3 regions of the Granulicatella elegans genome follow, and region 1 is predicted to be linked to each of the others. Evidence: riboswitches for the same ligand, from Rfam matches in the RefSeq annotation. Region 1 holds a riboswitch; each other region holds the start of a gene.
The links. Region 1 has a riboswitch for thiamine pyrophosphate ahead of thiT (energy-coupled thiamine transporter ThiT). Riboswitches for the same ligand answer to the same signal wherever they lie in the genome.
Positions count from the first base shown of each region.

Region 2: linked by a shared signal. The riboswitch ahead of LK443_RS08345 (ECF transporter S component) and the one ahead of thiT (energy-coupled thiamine transporter ThiT) in region 1 are both predicted to bind thiamine pyrophosphate.
Region 3: linked by a shared signal. The riboswitch ahead of LK443_RS02640 (hypothetical protein) and the one ahead of thiT (energy-coupled thiamine transporter ThiT) in region 1 are both predicted to bind thiamine pyrophosphate.

Region 1 covers NZ_CP085953.1:254,261-261,305, reverse strand. Annotated here, with positions in the region: gene LK443_RS01370 (IS1182 family transposase) at 1-31, opposite strand, end outside; gene pfkB (1-phosphofructokinase) at 214-1,221, shown strand; gene LK443_RS01360 (ISL3 family transposase) at 1,149-2,471, opposite strand; gene merA (mercury(II) reductase) at 2,631-4,271, opposite strand; gene merR (Hg(II)-responsive transcriptional regulator) at 4,300-4,692, opposite strand; TPP riboswitch at 5,007-5,101, shown strand; gene thiT (energy-coupled thiamine transporter ThiT) at 5,143-5,694, shown strand; gene LK443_RS01340 (MerR family transcriptional regulator) at 6,142-6,507, shown strand; gene glnA (type I glutamate--ammonia ligase) at 6,520-7,045, shown strand, end outside.
Region 2 covers NZ_CP085953.1:1,678,261-1,685,305, reverse strand. Annotated here, with positions in the region: partial or broken gene LK443_RS08365 (RelA/SpoT family protein) at 1-211, shown strand, start outside; gene dtd (D-aminoacyl-tRNA deacylase) at 238-684, shown strand; gene LK443_RS08355 (universal stress protein) at 953-1,411, opposite strand; RNA gene ssrS (6S RNA) at 1,527-1,717, opposite strand; TPP riboswitch at 1,861-1,950, shown strand; gene LK443_RS08345 (ECF transporter S component) at 2,106-2,663, shown strand; gene LK443_RS08340 (ABC transporter ATP-binding protein) at 2,667-4,022, shown strand; gene LK443_RS08335 (energy-coupling factor transporter transmembrane component T) at 4,006-4,659, shown strand; gene tenA (thiaminase II) at 4,664-5,332, shown strand; gene thiW (energy coupling factor transporter S component ThiW) at 5,346-5,876, shown strand; gene LK443_RS08320 (hydroxyethylthiazole kinase) at 5,861-6,688, shown strand; gene thiE (thiamine phosphate synthase) at 6,672-7,045, shown strand, end outside.
Region 3 covers NZ_CP085953.1:513,370-520,414, reverse strand. Annotated here, with positions in the region: gene LK443_RS02650 (sensor histidine kinase) at 1-564, shown strand, start outside; gene LK443_RS02645 (response regulator) at 557-1,210, shown strand; TPP riboswitch at 1,271-1,360, shown strand; gene LK443_RS02640 (hypothetical protein) at 1,668-1,886, shown strand; gene LK443_RS02635 (hypothetical protein) at 1,955-2,167, shown strand; gene LK443_RS02630 (hypothetical protein) at 2,236-2,691, shown strand; gene LK443_RS02625 (metal ABC transporter ATP-binding protein) at 2,846-3,550, shown strand; gene LK443_RS02620 (metal ABC transporter permease) at 3,499-4,314, shown strand; gene LK443_RS02615 (AEC family transporter) at 4,435-5,391, shown strand; gene purR (pur operon repressor) at 5,618-6,457, opposite strand; gene yidA (sugar-phosphatase) at 6,720-7,045, opposite strand, start outside.

The DNA of each region.
Region 1 (7,045 bases):
TATCTGTTGGTGTGGTATAATTTTTGTACATAGGAGTCACCCTTTCTTATTTTATTTCATTCAAACTTATTATAACAGAGGTAGACTCCTATGTTTAATTTATAAGACTAAAAAGCACTATAAAATCCTGTTTCAGAATTTTATAGTGCTTTCTTCTATTTTTGAGACTTTTTGCCCAGCCTCTATTTTTTACATTAGAAAGTAGGTGAGAATATGATTTACACCATTACGTTTAATCCAGCAGTGGATTTAGTCATCCAAGTTCCAAATTGTCAATTAGGTAAATTAAATCGTTCAATGGGTGAGGAATATGTAGCAGGTGGCAAAGGGATTAATATGTCGGTTGTGTTAAAACGACTAGGAGTTGATAATGTTGCTACAGGTTTTATTGGAGGGTTTTCAGGGAAGTATATTGAAGGGTTTCTAGAAAGCGAAGGGATTAACCCGAGGTTTATTTCTGTAGAAGGTACAACAAGAATTAATGTCAAAGTTAAAGGAGAAGTAGAAACAGAAATCAATGCAGCTGGCCCTGCTGTGGGGAAAGAGAAGTTTCAAGAATTAGTGAATTATTTGGAAGACAAGGTGAAAGAAGAGGATGTTGTATTTTTAGCTGGTAATGCTGCTCCAGGATTAGATGAGACGTCTTATGTTGAAATTGCAAAGCTTTGTCATGCAAGAGGGGTAAAATTAGTACTAGATACAACAAAAGCTTCATTATTAGCCTGTTTACCTTATCAACCGTTTATTATTAAGCCGAACCAACATGAATTAGAAGAATTATTTGGAGTGAAAATTAAAACGCAAGAAGGAATGATAGCCTATGCGTTTAAATTACAAGAAAAGGGCGCACGTAATGTTTTGATTTCTTGTGGAGGTGAAGGAGCATTTCTAGTCAGTGAAACAGGACAAGTATTGACTTCCAATACTCCAAAAGGTATCCTAATCAATTCTGTCGGTGCTGGAGATTCGATGTTAGCAGGTTTTATGGCGAAATATATAGAAACAAATGATTTTAAAGAGAGCCTTAAACAAGGGGCGGCATCAGGTAGTGCCACTGCCTTTTCTGTAGGGATTGCAACTAGAGAGTTGATTGAAGCATTAATACCACAAATAAAAATGGGTATTCGGATTTTATGGTGGAAAAGGGCTTATAAATCACCCTTCTCCAAATTCTTAATAAGTGTGGAAAAATCGACACCTAAGTTGTCTGTAATGTCGTGATCATTCACTTCATACCAATTGAAAGTATCGTATAACATAGCTTTATTGAAAGCACTTGAATTAAATCGTGGCTTACGCTTTTTATGGAGCTTCTCATTGAAAAGGATTTTGGCTCGTAAGGCATCAAACGAGTAACCTCTACCCATTCGCTCTACCTGCCTAATAATGCTGTTAATTGACTCCGTATAAGCATTAGTGAGCCTTTTATCAAAGTAGTTGAATATTTCAACATGCCAGTTGTCTACGGCTCTCACGAGGTCTTTATATGCGTCTTTAGAGTTGCTGGACATACAACGGTGTCTCCATTGACTATAACGAAGATGACCTTCATCTGGATCAGGAGTATCCCATATCCAGTAAAACTCTTCTTTGAGTTCATAGGCTTCTTTTAAAGCAGGAAGATTACCTAACCAAGTATCTAAGAGGAATGATTCACGTTCATTTAGATCGTGTTTACGCTTTAGAAGGATAAACCTTTCACGCATAAGGGTACGTCTTTCTTTTTGGCTCATATGGGCTTTCAAAGACTTTCTGACGTTATCTAAGGCTTGATTAGCCATTCTAACTACATGAAACTTATCTACGACAACTTTAGCTTGTGGAAGGATAGTGTTCACTGCGTCTTTGTAGGGCTTCCACATATCCATTGTGACGTACTCAATGTAAGTCCTGTCACTGATTTCTGAAAGACGTTGGATGACTGTTTCCTTGTTACGGTTAGGCTTGATGTCATAAATAGTCCTGCGTTCAATATTAGTCAATACAAGCCGAGGTCTACGGATAATATGTATCTCGTCTATCCCAAGCCACTTAGGAGTTTCAAACTGGTATTCACGTTCTTTGAGTGCCACATAGTCCTTAAAAACGTTCCTAATGGTTTTCTCGTCAACACCAACGCTTTCTGCGACTTCTACAAAGGTCTTAGACATGGATTGCTCTTGAATGGACTTTAAAAGCCTTTTGGTCATACTACGCTTTTCATCTACAGATATTAGGCGTTCCCAGAAGGTAGATCCGCATTCACGACACTTGTATCGTCTACGGTTCAATTGTAAGCCCACTCGCTTTAAACGAATGGGCAAATCCATAATTAGTTGATTTCTTGAACTGTGTTTGTACAACTTGTCAAAACCACATTCAGGACAACGTTCAGGTGGTCCGACTGCTTCAACTTTAAACATCATATCGGTTTCATTTTCTTGTGGCGGTTCTATTGTTTTAATGTCTGGTAGGGATAATAAGTCTGACATATTATTCATCCTTTATTACTCTGCGGTGTTAAGGTATCAATTATAGATTTGATGTCGAAATCATCAGTGTTAAATTATTTTTGTGACCACAAATGCACTTAGAAAATCCCTTAAAGCATTAGCTGGTTCACTTGAATAGGGAGTTGTAAAAAAGTTCCCTTAGCCTGCACAACAAGATAATTTCGAAATATCTTTATCGAACGTAAGTGCAACTAATTTTAGCCCTTCAGCCATTGTTAAATATGGTGCTAGGGTTTCTGTTAAATCTTCTATCGTTAAGCCAAATTTAACAGCTAATGATGCTGCATAGATGACATCTCCTGCATTTTCAGATACAATATGAACCCCTAATACTTTTAGTGTTTCTGCATCTGCTACTAGTTTAAATACACCGGTTGTTTCACGGTTTACAATTGCTCTTGGAACAGCATCTAAAGGTAATACAGATGTCTTCACATCATACCCTTTCTCTTTTGCTTGTTCTTCTGTTAAACCAACCGTTGCAACCGTCGGATTCGTAAACGTAACAGCAGGAACTACCGATAAATCTATTTTTTTGTTTAATCCACCAATAGCATTATCAGTAATAATTCCACCTTCATAGGCTGCTACATATACAAATTGTGGTCCTAAAGTCACATCTCCTGCTGCATAAATCTTTTCATTACTTGTTTGACCAAAATCATTGATCAGGATTTCATTATTTTTTCCAGTTTCAACACCTGCTGCACTTAAATTTAAAGAATCCGTATTTGTTTTTCTTCCAGTGGCAACAAGTAACTGATCTGATTCAATGACTTCTCTACTGCCATTTACTGTTACGTAAACCCTTTTTATCTCTCCACTTTGTTCAACACGCTCAAAAGTTGCCCCTTTGACAAGGTTTATACCCTGTTCAATTAACGCTTTTTCAACTGACTCTGAAATCTCAGGATCATACTCCTTTAAAAGTCGCTCACTTCTTTGCATAAGCGTTATTTCTGAACCTAAATGATGAAATAGTTGTCCAAGCTCCATTCCAATGTATCCTGAACCAATTACAGTTAATCGTTTTGGTATTTTCTTTAACTCAAGAAGTGTTGTACTAGTTAAATAGTCCATTTTTTCAAGTCCTGAAATTTGGGGCAACGAAGGCGATGCACCTGTTGCAATTAAAAAGCGTTTTGCAGATAACTTTGTCCCATTGACCTCAACCGTACTAGCATCAACGAATTTTGCTTCACCTTTAATTAAATCAAAATTATATTCATCAATTAAATCCATATATTTTTGATTCCGAAGTTCGCTCACCAATTTATCCTTTTGCGTGATTAAACTAGCTAAATCCACTTCTCCAGCGGATGTTTGTAAACCTATAAACGGATTGTCTTTTGATAAATGATTGATTTCCCCTGCCCTAAGAAGAGTTTTTGACGGAACACAGCCAATATTCACACAGGTTCCCCCAACCGTTCCACGCTCAATCATTCCAACTTTTGCACCGTATTCTATAGCTTTAATTGCCGAAGAAAAGGCAGCAGCACCAGAACCAATAATAAGAAGGTCATAATTGTCTTCATTAATTAACGCCACGTTTTCTAGTGATGATACTTCTTCAATTTCTCCGGCTTGGTAATTTGCTTCATCAATCGCCTTTATTGCACTTTCAACCTCAATATCATCGGGCAGTTCAAATACTGCTTCACCACGACGATAACTAGACTCAATATTTTTAGCACCTATCTTTTCAAGTGCTGATTCTACGTGTTTTTCACAACCCGTACAAGTCATTCCTGAAATGTTTACCTTAAATTTATTCATAAAAAAGCTCCTTTCGTTAATTAATCTCTCATGTTAATGTTTCTATTATTGGACACGAATGTAATTTCTTTTCATCTGGACATCGTTGTTTTAAGTCGTCTAACATAGTTTCAATTCGTTTTAAATCCTCTATTTGTTTTTGCACTTCCTTTTGTTTTTTAGAAACAAATTCGAACATATCTTGACAACGAACTTCATCTTTATCTACAACACCAAGTAATTTATAAATCTCGCTTAAAGAGAAACCAAGTTCCTGTATTCGTTTAATAAACCCAACACGCTTAACGTCATCATATGAATATATCCGATAACCAGCTTCCGTTCGGTGAGGTTCTTGTAATAAATTTTTTCGCTCGTAATATCTGATCGTTTCTTTATTAACTCCACATTTATCTGCAAACTCACTAATGCGATAAATCATCTTATTTCACCCCCTGAATATTATAAACCATGTACCATAGTACACGGTCAAGTAAATTGGACTATTTTATTTTTTTCCTAAAGTATCACTCGTATGTGATTGATACTTTTATATAATACTATTGATTATCCTAACATCCCACCAGAAAATCCGATTTAAACACCAGTTGTTTTTAAACTATTAAGAAAGTAATTCCACTATATATTCCGAAGACCTATAAAAATTAAGGAAATTTCAAGAAAATAGACTGTTTATGAAGAAATCAGTGTTGAAACTATCTTTATAAGGGCGTATACTAAATTCATATTTCAAAAAAAGATACAAAGAGGTGCCGTTGGCTGAGATGTGTTTACAAACTCTTAGAACCTGTTACGTTAATACGTGCGTAGGGATTGTATGAATTATTGTCTGCAACAGGGTCTCTTTGTAAAAAAACAAGGAGGCTTTTTTATGTCAATCAAAAGAATTGCATGGGTGGAGGGAGCAATTGTTGCAGCTTTAGCGATGGCGTTATCATTTATTCCTCATTTTATGGGATGGTTTTCTCCATCGTTTGGTGCGATTGTTTTAGTAGTGTTCGCGTTGCGTAGAGGATTGTATCCAGCGCTATTTTCAGGTCTAGTGTGGGGAATCTTACATTTTGTGCTTGGAAAAGTTGTTTACTTGTCATTCTCTCAAGTACTTTTAGAATATATTGTTGCGTTTGGAGTGATGGGATTTGCTGGATTACTTCATCATCAATTCCAATCTGCTATTCGTAGTGAAAAACAAGCGTTAGCAATTGTTTATATTTTTATTTCTTCGATCATCGGTGTTGGTATTCGCTATTTTTGGCATTTTGTAGCAGGATTTTTATTCTGGGGGAAATATGCACCAGAAGGAGTATCTCCATATTGGTATTCTTTCACTGTTAATGGAGTTGCTGGATTGCAAACGCTCATTGTAACAATTGTGGTAGCAATTTTATTATTGAAATCTCCAAAAATTTATAAAGAAAAATAAGTTGCATATAGAAAGACTCTTGTAGAATGGATGTTCTATAAGAGTTTTTTTAGCATTTTAACATAGTTAAAAACTATAGATATCGATATTAAATTAGTGTGTGAAAATAACGGATCCGTCAGTTACAATGTCATTACGTTAGTTAGAGAAGCGATCCAATATATTCCATTAGAGAGATTATCATTAAGTACTCAATGTGGATTTGCTTCCACTGAAGAAGGAAATATCTTAACTGAAGAATAACAATGGGCAAAATTAGCATTAATTAAAGAAGTTTTGGGAACTGAAAACTAATAACGAAATGGAAAGGATGGGGAAACCTAGTCTTTTTTATTGAAAAGAAAATCATGTTAGAAAATATAACATAAAAAGTAAGAGAATCCTTGACTTTTATGTGCGTTATTTTTACAATACAGCTATCATATAGGATAAGAGAGGTGTTTGACGATGGGAGAAAAGGAATTACGACGTTCTTTAGCAGTGTTTCCAATAGGAACAGTCATGAAATTAACGGATTTAACAGCAAGACAAATTCGCTACTATGAAGAACAACGTTTAGTTTCACCGGAACGTTCAGACACTAATCGTAGAATGTATTCGTTAAACGATGTAGATCGATTATTAGAAATCAAAGACTACTTGGCAGATGGATTGACCATTGTTGCGATTCAAAAAATTTATTCGAATGTGAAAAAGAATCCGTTAGAAAAACCTTCATCAAATGATGGTTTAACGGATGAAGACGTTCGACGAATTTTATATAACGAAATTATGCATATTGGAAGATTATCTGGACAAGAGAAATTACTATAGGGGTGGAGAAAGATGACAATCACACAAGAAGAAATTTTAAAACAAGTTGAGGAAATGGACGTTCGCTATTTACGTTTGATTTTTACGGATATTTTAGGAACGATTAAAAATGTGGAAGTGCCAATTACTCAATTAAAAAAAGTATTATCGAATAAAATGATGTTCGATGGTTCATCTATTGAAGGTTTTGTTCGTATTGAAGAAAGTGATATGTACTTATATCCTGATTTAGATACGTGGGTTGTATTTCCATGGAGTAGTAAACACGGAACAATCGCGCGATTAATTTGTGATGTATATAAACCAGATGGAACACCATTTGCGGGAGATCCACGTTCAAACTTAAAACGTATTTTAGAAGAAATGGAAGACTTAGGATTTTCTAATTTTAACTTAGGACCAGAGCCAGAGTTCTTCTTATTCAAATTAGATGAAAATGGAGAACCAACGCTTGAAGGAAATGACCAAGGAAGTTACTTCGATTTAGCTCCAGTCGATTTAGGAGAAGAATGTCGTCGTGAAATTGTACTAGAATTAG
Region 2 (7,045 bases), 470 kb from region 1:
TACAATCGTAATGGTTTATTGAATGAGGGTATTAAATGTTATCAATAGTATTACGAAATCTTTAAATTCTGTGAATGGGAAAGTGAATTCTAATAAGATGGCTACGATTACGGTTAATATTGGGATTCATAATACGGAGCAATTAGAGTTTATTGTGAAGAAGATTAATCAAATTCCTGATGTTTATAGTGTTCGTCGTGTGATTTCATAATCGGATGCGAGAAAGAGGGAAGAGTTATGAGAGTTGTTTTACAGCGTGTTTCTCATGCGAGTGTTACAGTTGAGAAGAAAGTCATTGGAAAGATTCAACGTGGTTTTCTTTTATTAGTGGGTGTAACGCATGATGATGCAAAAGAAGATATGGAATATCTTGTTCGTAAGATTGTTCAGATGCGAATTTTTGAAGATGAAGAGGGTAAGTTGAATCGTAGTATTCAGGATATTGGCGGTGAGATTTTATCGGTTTCGCAGTTTACTTTATATGCGGATACGAGGAAGGGGAATCGTCCTTCGTTTTCAAAGGCGGCTCCTGGGGATGTTGCGCTTGAGATGTTTGAGCAGTTTAATGGTTTGTTAAGAGATACTGGGATTCCTGTTGAGACGGGTCAGTTTGGTGCGGATATGAAAGTAGAGTTACTAAATGACGGACCAGTGACAATCCAGTTGGATTCAAAAAACCGTTAATGGAGAGTAATAGAAAAAGAGAACAAAAAAGACTTACAATTGTAATAGCTTGGACGCCAGCAGCTTCGCGAAGCGAATCTCATGGCTAAAAATCGAGCCTAAGGTCTCGATTACGCGAGCTATTACGAGAAGTCTTTTTTGTTCTCTTTTTCTATACTTTTTAAGTGTCACTCATGTAAGTTGCGTTGAAAACTATATTGCATAAAAATTAAAACAGGGAAGTTCCTTGTTAATAGGAGAGTCTTTCCTGTTTTTTATTTTTATACTTTTATTGACGTTGGTTTTCTAGGTCGGTGCGAACTACTAAGACGTCGCAACTGGCGTTTCTGATGACATATTCTGATACAGAACCGATAAATAGTCGTTCGACTGCGTTTAGTCCTGTAGCACCCATCATAATTAAATCAATTTGATAATCTTTTGGAATATTTTTAGAAATATAAACTTTTGGTGAACCATATTCTAAAACAAAATCGATATCATTAAAATCATGTTCTTGGGCATACTGACGATATTCTTGGAATAAATTTTCTGTTTGTCTTTGAATTTCTTCATTAAAATTTCCTTCGAAACCAGTAGGAGTTTGAAGGACTCGTGTATCAATAATATGAGCAATTAAAACTTGAGCACGATTTCTTTTAGCGACCTCAATTGCTTTTTCAAAAGCTAATCTAGCTTCATTAGATCCATCTACCGGAACTAAAATTTTTGAATATTCATGGAACATAACAATCACTCCTTCATCTTTATATCTTTATTATACCACTCTGAAATAGTTTTTAAAGGGGTTTCATAAAGAAAAAACCACTCGAAAGAGTGGTCCAAAGTAAAAACTTTATTGATAGATTTCCGGTGATGCCGTTTGATGTATTTGATAGTTTTGAACCCGCATTCTAAGCAGGTGGGCTTCTATGAGTTACTTCTTAACTTCCAAGTGCAATGGCTTGTTATCCATAACAACAACCTGAATCCCTAAATAGTCATTAATTGTTCGGTCAACACATAGTAAATACCGCGCACATCTCAGATTTCTATGTCACTATAGTAGCACTCATTAGGAAAAAAATCAACCCTAAATTTGATAGCGTTTACTTACGTCTGAAGCGTAAATGTTTTTTAAGCAGATAAGTTGAAATTGATTTCAAATATGATATGATAAAAGAAAATTTAATAAAACCAAAACATTTGGGGTGCCAATTGGCTGAGATTATACCCATTGAACCTGATCTGGATAGTACCAGCGAAGGAAAATGTGGAATGTTACAATAGTAATGTTTTCTAATGATTTGTTTGCTCGATATAAAAGATAGTGTTTTTAGGCTGTTTTGATGTCGGAAGTCAAAGATTTAGTTTCCATTGCTTATGTTCATTATGTTAGTGAATGAGCCTCCTTTTGTTTTGAAAACGAAGGGAGTTTTTTTATGGAAAAATGGAGTTTGAAGGATGTCATTTTAATGGCATTATTAGCGTTTCTTTTTGGGGGCGTATTTATGGGAGCAGGATTTTTGTATGTCGCATTGGAAGTGGCATTAACGCCTGGAGGGTATCAACCTTTTGCGAATGAAATTTTATTTGGATTATGGACGATGGCTGCTCCAATGATTGGGGTACTGTTGAAGAAAAAGGGAAGTTCGACTCTTGGAGAAATGTTAGCTGCTTTAGCTGAAATGTTAATGGGTTCTCATTTTGGAGTTGGTGTCTTAGTTTCTGGATTTGTACAAGGTTTAGGAACAGAAGTTGGATTTTTTGCAACGGGTTATAAGCGATATGATACTTTTTCACTTACATTAGGTGCGATTGGTACAGTTGTCTTTAGCTTTCTTTATGAGTATTTTAAATTAGGATATGGCGCTTATTCTTTAGGATTTTTAGTGGCATTAATTGTTGTTCGTTTTATTTCTGTTTTTGTTTTTGGTGTAGTATTTGTAAAAATTGTAATGAACTTATTAGAAAAAGTAAAAGCTACAAGAGGAAATTAATCAATGAATGGAATCACTTTAGAAGGTGTCAGTGTTTGGCAAGGGAAAACTAACATTCTTCATCAACTTCATTGCCAAATAGAAATGGGCGAATTCATTTTATTAACAGGAGATACGGGGAGTGGAAAATCAACTCTGTTTCAATTTTTATCAGGCATTAAACCGATGGTTTTTGAAGGTCAATGTTCCTTGTTAGGAAAAGATATTTCTTCCATGACACCTGTTCAAAGAGCAACAATTGCCGGAACTGTATTCCAAAAAGCTTATCGTCAATTTACGATGAAAAATTTACGGAGCGAATTAACGTTTACTCTTGAAAACTTAGGGTATGATTTTGAAGAAATTCAAGATCGAATTCATCACGTTACGATGGATACAGTAACCCAACATTTATTAGATCGACCTTTTGTTCAATTATCTGGAGGGGAGCAACAACGTTCTACGATTGCAGTTTTATTAGCAATGGATGTACCAATTTTATTATTAGATGAGCCATTTGCTAGTGTTGACGAGAATAGTAGACGTTCCTTAATGAAATTATTATTTGAGCTTTCTAAAAAAGGAAAATTAGTTATTGTCAGTGATCATGATACAAATGGTTACAGCGAATATGTTAGTCGTGTATTACATATTCATGAAGGGAGTTTGCAGACGGTTCCGATTAGTACCTTGTCGAATCATTCAATGATTCCATTAGAACAAGTCGGAGCTTCTACAGAGAAGTTTTTTACCTTTCAAAATGTTATAAAAGAAGGTTTATGGTCGATTCCACAGTTTTCTTTAGAAAAAGGGATTACGACGTTAACGGGAGATAATGGTGTTGGAAAATCAACTTTACTCAGAGCGATGGTTCAATTGTCCAAAGTAAAGGGTAATTTTTTGTATGAAGGGCAAAAAATCACAAAGAGAAATCGTTCCAAATGGTTAACGCTGACTGTTCAAGAAGCGATGCATCAATTTGTTACTTTAATGCCAAAGGATGAATTAAATTTTGGAATGAAGAGATTTGTTCATACTCAAGAATGGCAAGAACGAATACTCACAGAAACTCCATTAGGTTCAAAATTGGATACAAGTTTGATGTATTTAAGTGGTGGAGAACAAAAGCTGATTCAGCTAATCTGTATGCTAAGTTTGGAGATTCCATTTTTATTATTGGATGAACCTTTTACTGGCTTAGATAAAAAAAGTTGCCAATTGATGGGAGAATGGATGAAGTGGAATCAACAAACACATGAACAACAATTATTAGTCGTTTCTCATCGATTAGCCCCTCTAGAAGGTGTGAGTCAGCATCATATTCAAATTACTGAACAGACATTGAAAAAAGGGGGAATTCAAGATGGAAAAACAGTCTAAAAGTTTAGCGTTTTCTCTTTTTCTAATTATAGTGACGATTGAATTATCGTTTGTTCCTTCGAATGTCTTAAATATTTTTGTATTAGTGGTTGGATTCTTGTATCTTCTTTGGAAAAAGCAGTGGGGCGTTATTGGTGCGACCATCATTGTTCCATTATTTCCAGCGATTGGGAGTTATTGGTCAATCCGTGTTCAAGGAATTCATCTAGAGTTAGCTTCAGTGATGTTTACAAGAACATTTGCATTTGCTTTATTAGGATTTCTATTAGCCTTTAGTGTGGATTTGGAAGAATTATTATTAGTCTTGGAGCAAAAAGGTCTTCCTCCTCATTTTGTCTATGGTTTATTAGTGATTATTCATGCTTTTCCATATATTCGAAGAGAAGTTGTGCAAATGAAGGAAGCGAGTCAATTAAGAGGCCGTCCTTTATATTTTTGGTCAAGCTTGTATTATATTAAGGTCATTTTTACAGCTTATCACTTACAAGAGCAATATGAACAAGCGATGATTAGCCATGGATTTGATGAAAAAGGAAAACGAATACCATCGATTATTTGGAAAAATGATGGTAAAGCTTTGAGATGGATGATTTTATTATTTGTAGTAGGAAATAGTATTGGATGGTTATGGAGGTAGGAAAATGACATTTACAGAAAAAGCCATGGAAGTTTCTAAACGTTATTGGCAAGGAAGTTTTGAGCATCCATTTGTAACTGGTTTACAAGATGGGACATTAGGTGATTCGATATTTCGTTATTATTTATTACAAGATCGTTATTATTTAGAACATTTTAGTAAATTATATCAAATCATTTCTGATGCATCTGATGATGCAGAAGTCAAAGAATTGATGAGACGCAATTCTGAACATTTAGCACAAGGAGAACAATTAATTCGAGAAGAATTTTTTAAAGAATTGGGAATCGATGAAGAAGAAATCAAAAATACACCGATTGCTCCAACTGCTTATCATTATGTATCGCATTTGTATCGACAATTAACAGAAAAAAATGTTGTTGTAGCTTGTGCAGGAATGTTACCTTGTCCGTGGTTATATCAAGCCATTGGGGAACAATTAATGAAACAAGGTTCCCCTCATGAAATGTATCAACGATGGATTATGACGTATGCGGGTGAAGATAGTAAAGAAGCCGTTCAATATGAATGTGGTATTATCGAACGATTGTATGAAGAAGCAACAGAACAAACAAAAAAAGAAATGATAGAGGCATTTTATCGTAGTTGCCAATTTGAGTACCTATTTTGGGAAATGGCATATACACACGAAATGTGGAAATTAGAAGGCTAGGAAGGTTAGAAAAATGAATAGAAATAAAAAATTGATGTTTTTAGCAATGATGGTAGCGTTAGATGTGGTGTTATCCCCATTAATGCGTATTGAAGGAATGGCACCAATGTCTAGTACGATTAATGTCATTGCAGCAATGTTAATGGGACCAGTATACGGAGTAGCTATGGCATTTTTAACAGCGATTCTACGTATGACTTTATTAGCAATTCCACCTTTAGCATTAACAGGTGCAGTATTTGGAGCGTTATTAGCTGGGATTGGAGCAAGAATGACTAAGAAAATCTATGGAGCGATGATTGGTGAATTTATTGGAACAGGATTAATTGGTTCTTTATTATCTTATCCTGTAATGGTTTGGTTTACTGGAACAACAACTGGTTTATTCTGGTTTGTTTATACACCACGTTTTTGTGGGGGAGCGATGATTGGTTCAACGATTGCTTGGTTAGTTTGGGCAAAATTAAAAAACGTATCAACTATCCAACGTATTCAAAAATTATTTGCGCCAACTAAGGAATGTCCATTATGCGAAAAGTTTTAGAAAAAGTATTTCCTTTACAACGTCCTCTGATTCATTGCATCACGAATGGGATTACAAAGGAATTAGTGGCAAATGTATTATTATATGTAGGGGCAAAACCAATTATGGCAGAAGATGAACGAGAAATTGAATCGGTTATTCAAGTTTCATCCGCCGTATTGCTAAATATAGGACATTTAACAGAACAAAAAGAAGCTTGCATTATAAAAGCCGCAAAACTTGCGAATACTTATCAAAAACAAATTGTCGTAGATGCTGTTGGAATAGTAGGGCTATCCAATCGTCTTACTTTAGTACAAAGTTTATTAGACATTGGTGTTACCGTTGTAAAGGGAAATATTTCAGAAATGAGACGATTAGCTGGACTAAAAAGTAGTGCCAAAGGTGTCGATAGTGCTAAGGAAGACCAAAGTTTGATGGAATTAAAAGAATTGGCTTACGCATTAAGAAAGTTAGCTCAAACTTACCCTCAAACAGTTTTTCTAGCAACAGGTGAACAAGACTTAGTCGTTACTGATTCAAACTGTTTTTGCCTAAAAAATGGAGTGAATTCTTTAGAATTATTCACCGGTACAGGAGATGTAGTGGGAGCTTTAATTACAGGTGGTTTAGGAAGTGGAATTAAACCACTAGAAGCGACGATTGGAGCGATTACTTATTTTAATGTATGTGGAGAAAAAGCGAGCGGGGTACTCCAGAAAGGAATGGAAAGTTTTCGTATCGAAACTTGTAATCAATTATCCAAACTATACGAAGAAAATTGGCAAGAAATGTTAAAAATGGAGGATTGGACAAATGAAGAACTTAGATAAAACATTATCCCTTTATTTAGTAACGGCTCGTTATGATTGGAAAGAGGAAGACTTCTTGAAAAAAGTAGAAGAAGCTTGTAGGTCTGGTGTGACTCTTGTGCAATTAAGAGAAAAAGAATGTACTACAAGAGAATATTTTGAATTAGCAAAAAAAGTTAAGACTATAACAGACAAGTATCACATTCCTCTTATGATTGATGATCGAGTGGATGTTTGTTTAGCAGTGGATGCTAGTGGAGTGCATATTGGAGCAGATGAACTGCCTGTTGAAGTGGTACGAAAACTCATTGGTAAAGACAAAATTCTAGGAGTTACAGCTAAAACAGTTGAACGCGCATTAGAAGCAGAACAACATGG
Region 3 (7,045 bases), 260 kb from region 1:
GATTCAGTTGGACATAGTCTTTCAACGATTATTATTCAACTAGGAGCGATTAGTAAATTAAGTGAAGAAAATAGTCCACAAGTTTCTCAAATGAGCGCACAATTAAGAGAATTTGCAGTTAAAGGGTTACAAGAAGTGCGTACTGTAGTTCATGATTTAAAACCAGAACAATTAACGAAACAACAATTGAATGTAGCTTTAGAAGAATTTATTTATGAAACAAAACAACATAGTGGAGTGGAATTTGTATTTAGACAAAATAAGCCAACGATTCAACTTACTAAAGGGCAAGAGTTGACGATTTTTAGAGGAGTGCAGGAAGCAACGACAAATGCAATTCGTCATGGAAAAGCAACTAAAATTACGCTATTAATGATGTATTCTGCAAATGAACTCATTGTAACGATTATGGATAATGGAGTGGGCTCTTCAGCTATTTCACTAGAAGGCGGATTAAAAGTGTTAGAAGAGCGACTGCATGAACAACAAGCGCAATTAGAAATCAAAAATACTGAACAAGGATTTACAGTACAAATGAAATTGAAAGGAGAAACCAATGTCTGAAAAAATTAAAGTGATGCTAGTAGATGATGAGCAATTAATTCGTTCAGGTTTAAAAATTATGCTAGAAACTTATCCAGATATTGAAGTCATTCATCAAGCTGGAAATGGACGAGAAGCATTTGAATGTTGTAAAAAAGAAGTTCCAGATGTTGTATTAATGGATATTCATATGCCAGTAAGTACGGGAATTGAAGGAACTAAACTGATTAAAGAAGCTTATCCAGAAGTGAAGATTGTAATGGTGACAACCTTTCAAGATACAGAATATATTATAGAAGCGATGCAATATGGAGCTTCAGGTTATTTATTAAAAGATAGTAGTTATGAAGCTATTTATGATGGGATTAAAGTGGCTTTATCTGGAAAAGTAGTGATGGATGCGACAGTTTCTGAAAAATTAGTCATGCAACCAAAAGCACCGACTACTATCGAAAAAATGGATATTTCTTCATTCGGATTAACGGATAGAGAAATTGAATTGATTCGACTTGTATCTCAAGGGTTAAATAATAAAGAAATTTCAGAAGCATTATTTTTATCTGAAGGAACCGTTAAAAATAATATTAGTACAATTTTATCAAAATTAGCTTTGAGAGACCGTACGCAATTAGTAATTTTTGCTTACAATCATCATATTCATTCATAAAAGTAGTTTAGATAACTTTTCTTCTTAGAGGAAACATGCTATACTGAACTCAATTCAATAGAGAAGCATTTGGGGTGCCGAAAGGCTGAGATCATACCCATTGAACCTGTTCTGGATAATACCAGCGAAGGAAAATGACGATCAAGTATAGAAAAAGGGTAACTTACAGTTTTTAAACTAGTATTTTATTCCAATCTATGATTATGCGATGATTCCCTTTTTGTTTGTAATAACAAGAGGGGATTTTTATATAGTTTTAACGGATTGTTTCTGTTAACAGGAAACATGTGCTTTCGAATTGAAGTAAAACACCAAATTGTTGCCATCATTTTGGTGTGTTTTCCCTTTTTCTCCACTATCAGAGTTGTGCCTGAGAGTGGAGTTTCTCTTTTTAGGATATTAGTTAATTTTTACAGAAGATTCTGTACAATAACAGTAGAAATAAAGGAGGATCTTTATGAACAAGAAAACAGTTATTTCATTACTAACAACAGTCGCGTTAACAAGTCTTACTGCTGTACATGCAGAAGAAACTTCAAAACAAGGTTGGATTAAAGAAAATGATTTTTGGTATTATTTAAAATCTGATGGAAAAATAAGAGAGACAGAAGTTAAAAAAGCTAAAAGACAATTTGGCAATTCTCCTCAAACACAACAAGCTGAGAAAAAGCTTTAGAACAAGCGATTCAATGGTTAGAATCAGAAGATTCTATTACGATTAATGATTCTTATGTAAAATATTTAATGGAATATGGTTCTTCTTATAAAGGAAAAATTAAGGAAAATATTAAAAAATTAAAATCTTTAAGCGAAGAGTTACAAAAAGAAAATAAAAAGGATATAGGTAATATTTCTACTACTTTATTAGAAAAATATAATTTACGTACAATGCCTGAAGAAGTGAAACAATCTTTAAATCTTTACGCAGCTTCTTTAATGAATCCCGTTCGTCAATAAATGAAATTATCTCCTGTAAAAGTGACAGAAACAATGGTGATGATTTCAAAAAAATTGCGAAAGAATATATGAATGATGGTAGATTTGTTTTAGATGGAAAAGGTCATGATGCTCATGCTATTAATAAAGTAGTAGAGCAATATGGATTATTAACTTCTGGAGATAATGCGAAAGAAAAAGGAACTCAGTATTATGAAAGTGAAATTAGTATTGATTTCCAAAATAAAGATTATTTCAAAATTCGTACAGAAATAAGAGAATCTATTTTATTATTCTTATTAAATCATCAAGAAAATGTTTACGCTCAAAGTGTTGCTGGAGTAAATTCTGGAAAATCTTATAAAGATCAATATTTTGGTGTGGGATTAGGAGATTCTGGACATTTTATCTTTGTGGATGATTCTTATATTCAGAAAACAGGAAGTCTACCATTTAAAACGACAGAAATTTCTCAAAAAGTTCGTACAGATTATGAGCAAAAAGTGATCAAACGATTAAAAGATCATTTAGCAACTTTAAAATAAACAATTAAAAGTGGGCAATTGTCATTGCCTACTTTTTTGTCTATAAATTTCGTGAACAGTATCGTAAATTCTTGATTATTCGTACTAAAATATGCTATCCTAACAAACGTATATAAAAAAGAATTACTACGATTTAGAAAAGGAAGGAGTTAGCATGAGTTACGTTTCAGTTGAGAATTTATCATTTTCGTATGATAATGAACCCGTTTTAGAAAACATTAGTTTTACCGTTGAACCGGGAGAGTTTGTCATTTTAACAGGCGAAAATGGTGCAGCAAAATCCACTTTATTAAAAAATATTTTAGGATTATTAACTCCAAAACAAGGAAAAGCAACAATCGCAACCGTTAATACACAAGGAGAAACTTTATCGATTGGGTATGCCCCACAACAAATTTCTTCTTTTAATGTGGGATTTCCTTCAACCGTTTATGAATTAGTTGCTTCAGGTCGTTACCAACAAGGTCGCTGGTTTCAACGATTAGATCAAGAAGACCATGAACATATTGAAAAAGCCTTAAAATCTGTTGGAATGTGGGATGAACGTGATAAACGAATTGGAGAATTATCAGGTGGTCAAAAACAAAGAATTTGTTTAGCACGTATTTTTGCGACAGATCCAGACTTATTTGTATTAGATGAACCAACAGCAGGAATGGATAAAACAAGTAGAGAACGTTTCTATCATCTCTTACATCATAGTTGTGCCCATCATGGAAAAGCAATTTTAATGGTGACGCATGAAGAAGAAGATTTGGAACATTATGTGGATAAACATATTCATTTGATGAGAAAGGAGGATTCTCCATGGAGATGTTTTTCTATGGTTTCATGCAAAGAGCATTCATCACAGGATTAGCAATGGCGATGATTACGCCAATTTTGGGATTGTTTTTAATTTTAAGAAGACAGTCATTATTGGCAGATACATTATCGCATGTTTCCTTAGTGGGGGTTTCTCTAGGTTTATTATTAGGCTACAATCCTACCTTTATGACTTTGGTAGTGGTAGTTTTAGCAGCCATTGTATTAGAAGTAATTGGAAAATACTTTAAAGGTTATTCAGAAGTGAGCGTTGCGATATTAATGTCCGGTGGGATGGCAATTGCCTTAATTTTAATGAATTTCCAAAAAGGGCGTTCAACGATTAGTGTTGATCAATTTTTATTTGGTTCTATCGTGACGATTACACAACAACAAATGTGGTTGATGATTGCTTTAGCGATCATTGTGGTTGTGTTATATTTGATTTTTAGACGACCGTTATATGTTTTATCATTTGATGAAGATACGGCTTATACGGCAGGATTACCTGTTCGTTTAATGACACAAGTTTTCACGATGATTACGGGTGTAGTCATTTCTGTGATGATGCCAATTGCTGGAGCTTTATTAGTTTCAGCGGTAATCGTGTTACCAGCATCTATCGCAATTCGTTTAACGAGAAGTTTTACAGGAGTTATTGTGTCAGGTGTGTTCATTAGTATTTTTGGTATTTTTAGTGGATTAAGTATGTCTTATGAATTTGATACACCACCAGGTGCTACGATTACTTGTGTATTCTTAATTATTTTGGTAATTAGTTTATTTGCAACAATGATTAAAAATCAATTGAAGAAATAAAAGTGAAGTCTCGGAAAGTTTGTCTAACAGATTTTTCGAGATTTTTTATCTTTTATAGAATGTTGACAGGTAGAGGAAAAGCAGAGTATAGTGACTGTACGAAGAAATTGGAGGATTAAAATGTTAGGTGAAATCTTTTCAAGTATGGCAACGATTGTCATCATGATTAGTTTAGGATATGTATTACAAATAAAGGGATGGTTTGATAAAAATTTTTCATCCAGTATTGCTTCCCTTATTATTAAAATTGCTTTACCTGCTTCGATTATGATTTCTGTTTTAAGATTTATTTCAAGAGAAAAAATGATTGAATTTGTAGGAAGTTTAGGAATTCCACTTTTGAGTGTCATTATTGGATATTTTGTTGCTTGGATCATTGTTCAAGTCTTTCGTATTCCTAATGAACGTAAGGCAACGGTAATGAATACGATTGTTAATGCGAATACGATTTTTATGGGATTACCGTTAAATTTATCTTTATTTGGTGAAAAGGCTAGGCCTTATTTTTTAGTATATTATGTAGTGAATACTTTATCGACTTTTACAGTAGGAACCTATTTGTTTGCTTATTATAATCAGCAACATGTTGGAAAAGGAATTCAATGGGAGAGAATTTTCTCACCACCATTAATCGCTTTTTTAGGGAGTATGATTTGGGTATGGTTTGGGTGGACACTTCCTGAATTTTTGAATGATTCTCTGATTTATATAGGTAGTTTGGTAACTCCATTATCGTTAATGTATATTGGAATTCATTTGGCACAAGTGGGGCTGCGTTCGTTGACATTCGATGGTGATATGCGTTTATCGATATTTGGACGTTTTGTATTATTCCCAGCAATTCTTTTAACAATTCAAGTGGGAGTCATGCAGTTCTTTTCAATCGAATTACCAATGAAATTACAAGAAACGTTCTTCCTTCAATCAACGATTCCTACATTGGTGATTATGCCGTTATTGGCAACGGAGGAAAATGCGGACATTGATTTTGCGACATCAGCTGTTACGATTACGACTTTACTCTATATCGTGATTTTACCCGTATGGATGATGTTGTTTTCGATGGTGTTCCAGTAGAATGTAAAATTTAATGACGTAAAGTAAAAATAAACAGAAAAACTTCCCTTGAATAGCAAGGTCGCCAGCAGCCTCGTTTTGCGAGTCTCATGCCTAAAATTCGAGCCTTGGTTTCGAATTTCCCTTGTAAAATAAGCCACTTCCGTGGCTCATTTTACTGTTGCTATTAAAGGAAGTTTTTCTGTTATTTTGTGTTAATGGTTAATTCTTAATTCTTAATAGTTCATTAATGTGTTTCCTCTAAAAATGTATGTGTATCGAAGAAGTTGCCGAGTTCAGCTTTGATGTGTTGGTTTTCGGTGTTGATTTCTGTGATACGAATGATAGAAGAATAATCTTTTAATTGATGCCCTGAGACTCCTGATTCGCAGAAAACGACTGCCCCTACTGCATGAGAATCAAATTCTTTGATAAGGCTTCGCATCCCATTAATAGTACCACCGGCTTTTAGGAAGTCATCGACAATCAATACATTTGATCCACTAGGGAGAGTACGTTTGGATAATTCCATTTTTTCAACACGAGAAGATGAACCAGATACGTAATTAATACTTACAGTAGCTCCTTCTGTAATTTTAGAATCACGGCGAACGATAACAAATGGCACATTTAAATAATTGGCAACTGTTTGAGCAATTGGAACGCCTTTTGTGGCTACAGTCATAATGACATCAACTTTTTTATCTTCATAGGCAGAAGCAATCATTTTTCCTAAGTGATGAAGAACATCTGGTTTTCCTAGTAAATCAGATAAGTAAATATATCCACCAGGAAGTAGACGAGTTGAGTCATTCATCTGGTCACAAATTTTTTGTGCTGCTTCTAATGCTTGTCCTTTTTTTATTTTTGGAGTGAAAATCACGCCTCCTGCTGCTCCAGGAAGTGTATTAACAACACCAATTCCTTGGATTTCAAAGGTGCGTTTAATAATGGCAATATCTTCACTGATGGAAGACTTTGCAGATTGGTATAAATCTGTAAAACTTGTTAATGAAATCAATGTGTGAGGATTATCGAGTAATCGTTGTGTCATATCGATTAAACGTTCGCTTCTCTTTAATTTCATCGGTTAGCCTCCTTTAATTTGAATCAAAGCTTATAAGACAGCTCTGGCTGAAGATTGCTCCAGTAAAACTATTATACAGAAATTTACGAAAATTACAATAAAAAAATAAGACGAACATTCGTTAAAAATCGATTTTTCTTTCAAAAATTATTATTAATAATCGTGTTTTGTGAAGAGTTTCTTTTTGTTGAATTGTAATAAAACCCAAAGGAGAACGGAGAGTCTCCTTTGGTTTTTCGCTTTATTGTTCTTATTTTTTGAATTATAGAGAGTCCTCCGTATTTAATACGTGAGTTTCTACAGCTACTGCAACGCCATCTTCATCATTTATTGTTGTAATGAAGTTTGCAAGTTCTTTAATTTCGTCAATCGCATTTCCCATTGCAACGCCCATTCCTGCATATTCAATCATATCTCTATCGTTTTCTTGGTCTCCGATACACATGACTTCGCTGGCATCTAATCCTAATAGTTCTGCTAGTTTAGCGACAGCATGTCCTTTACTTGCTTGTGGGTGTAGAACTTCTAAGTAAACAGGCATACTACGAACGATATTATGGTTTTCTTTGAATGAGTCACTTAAATTTG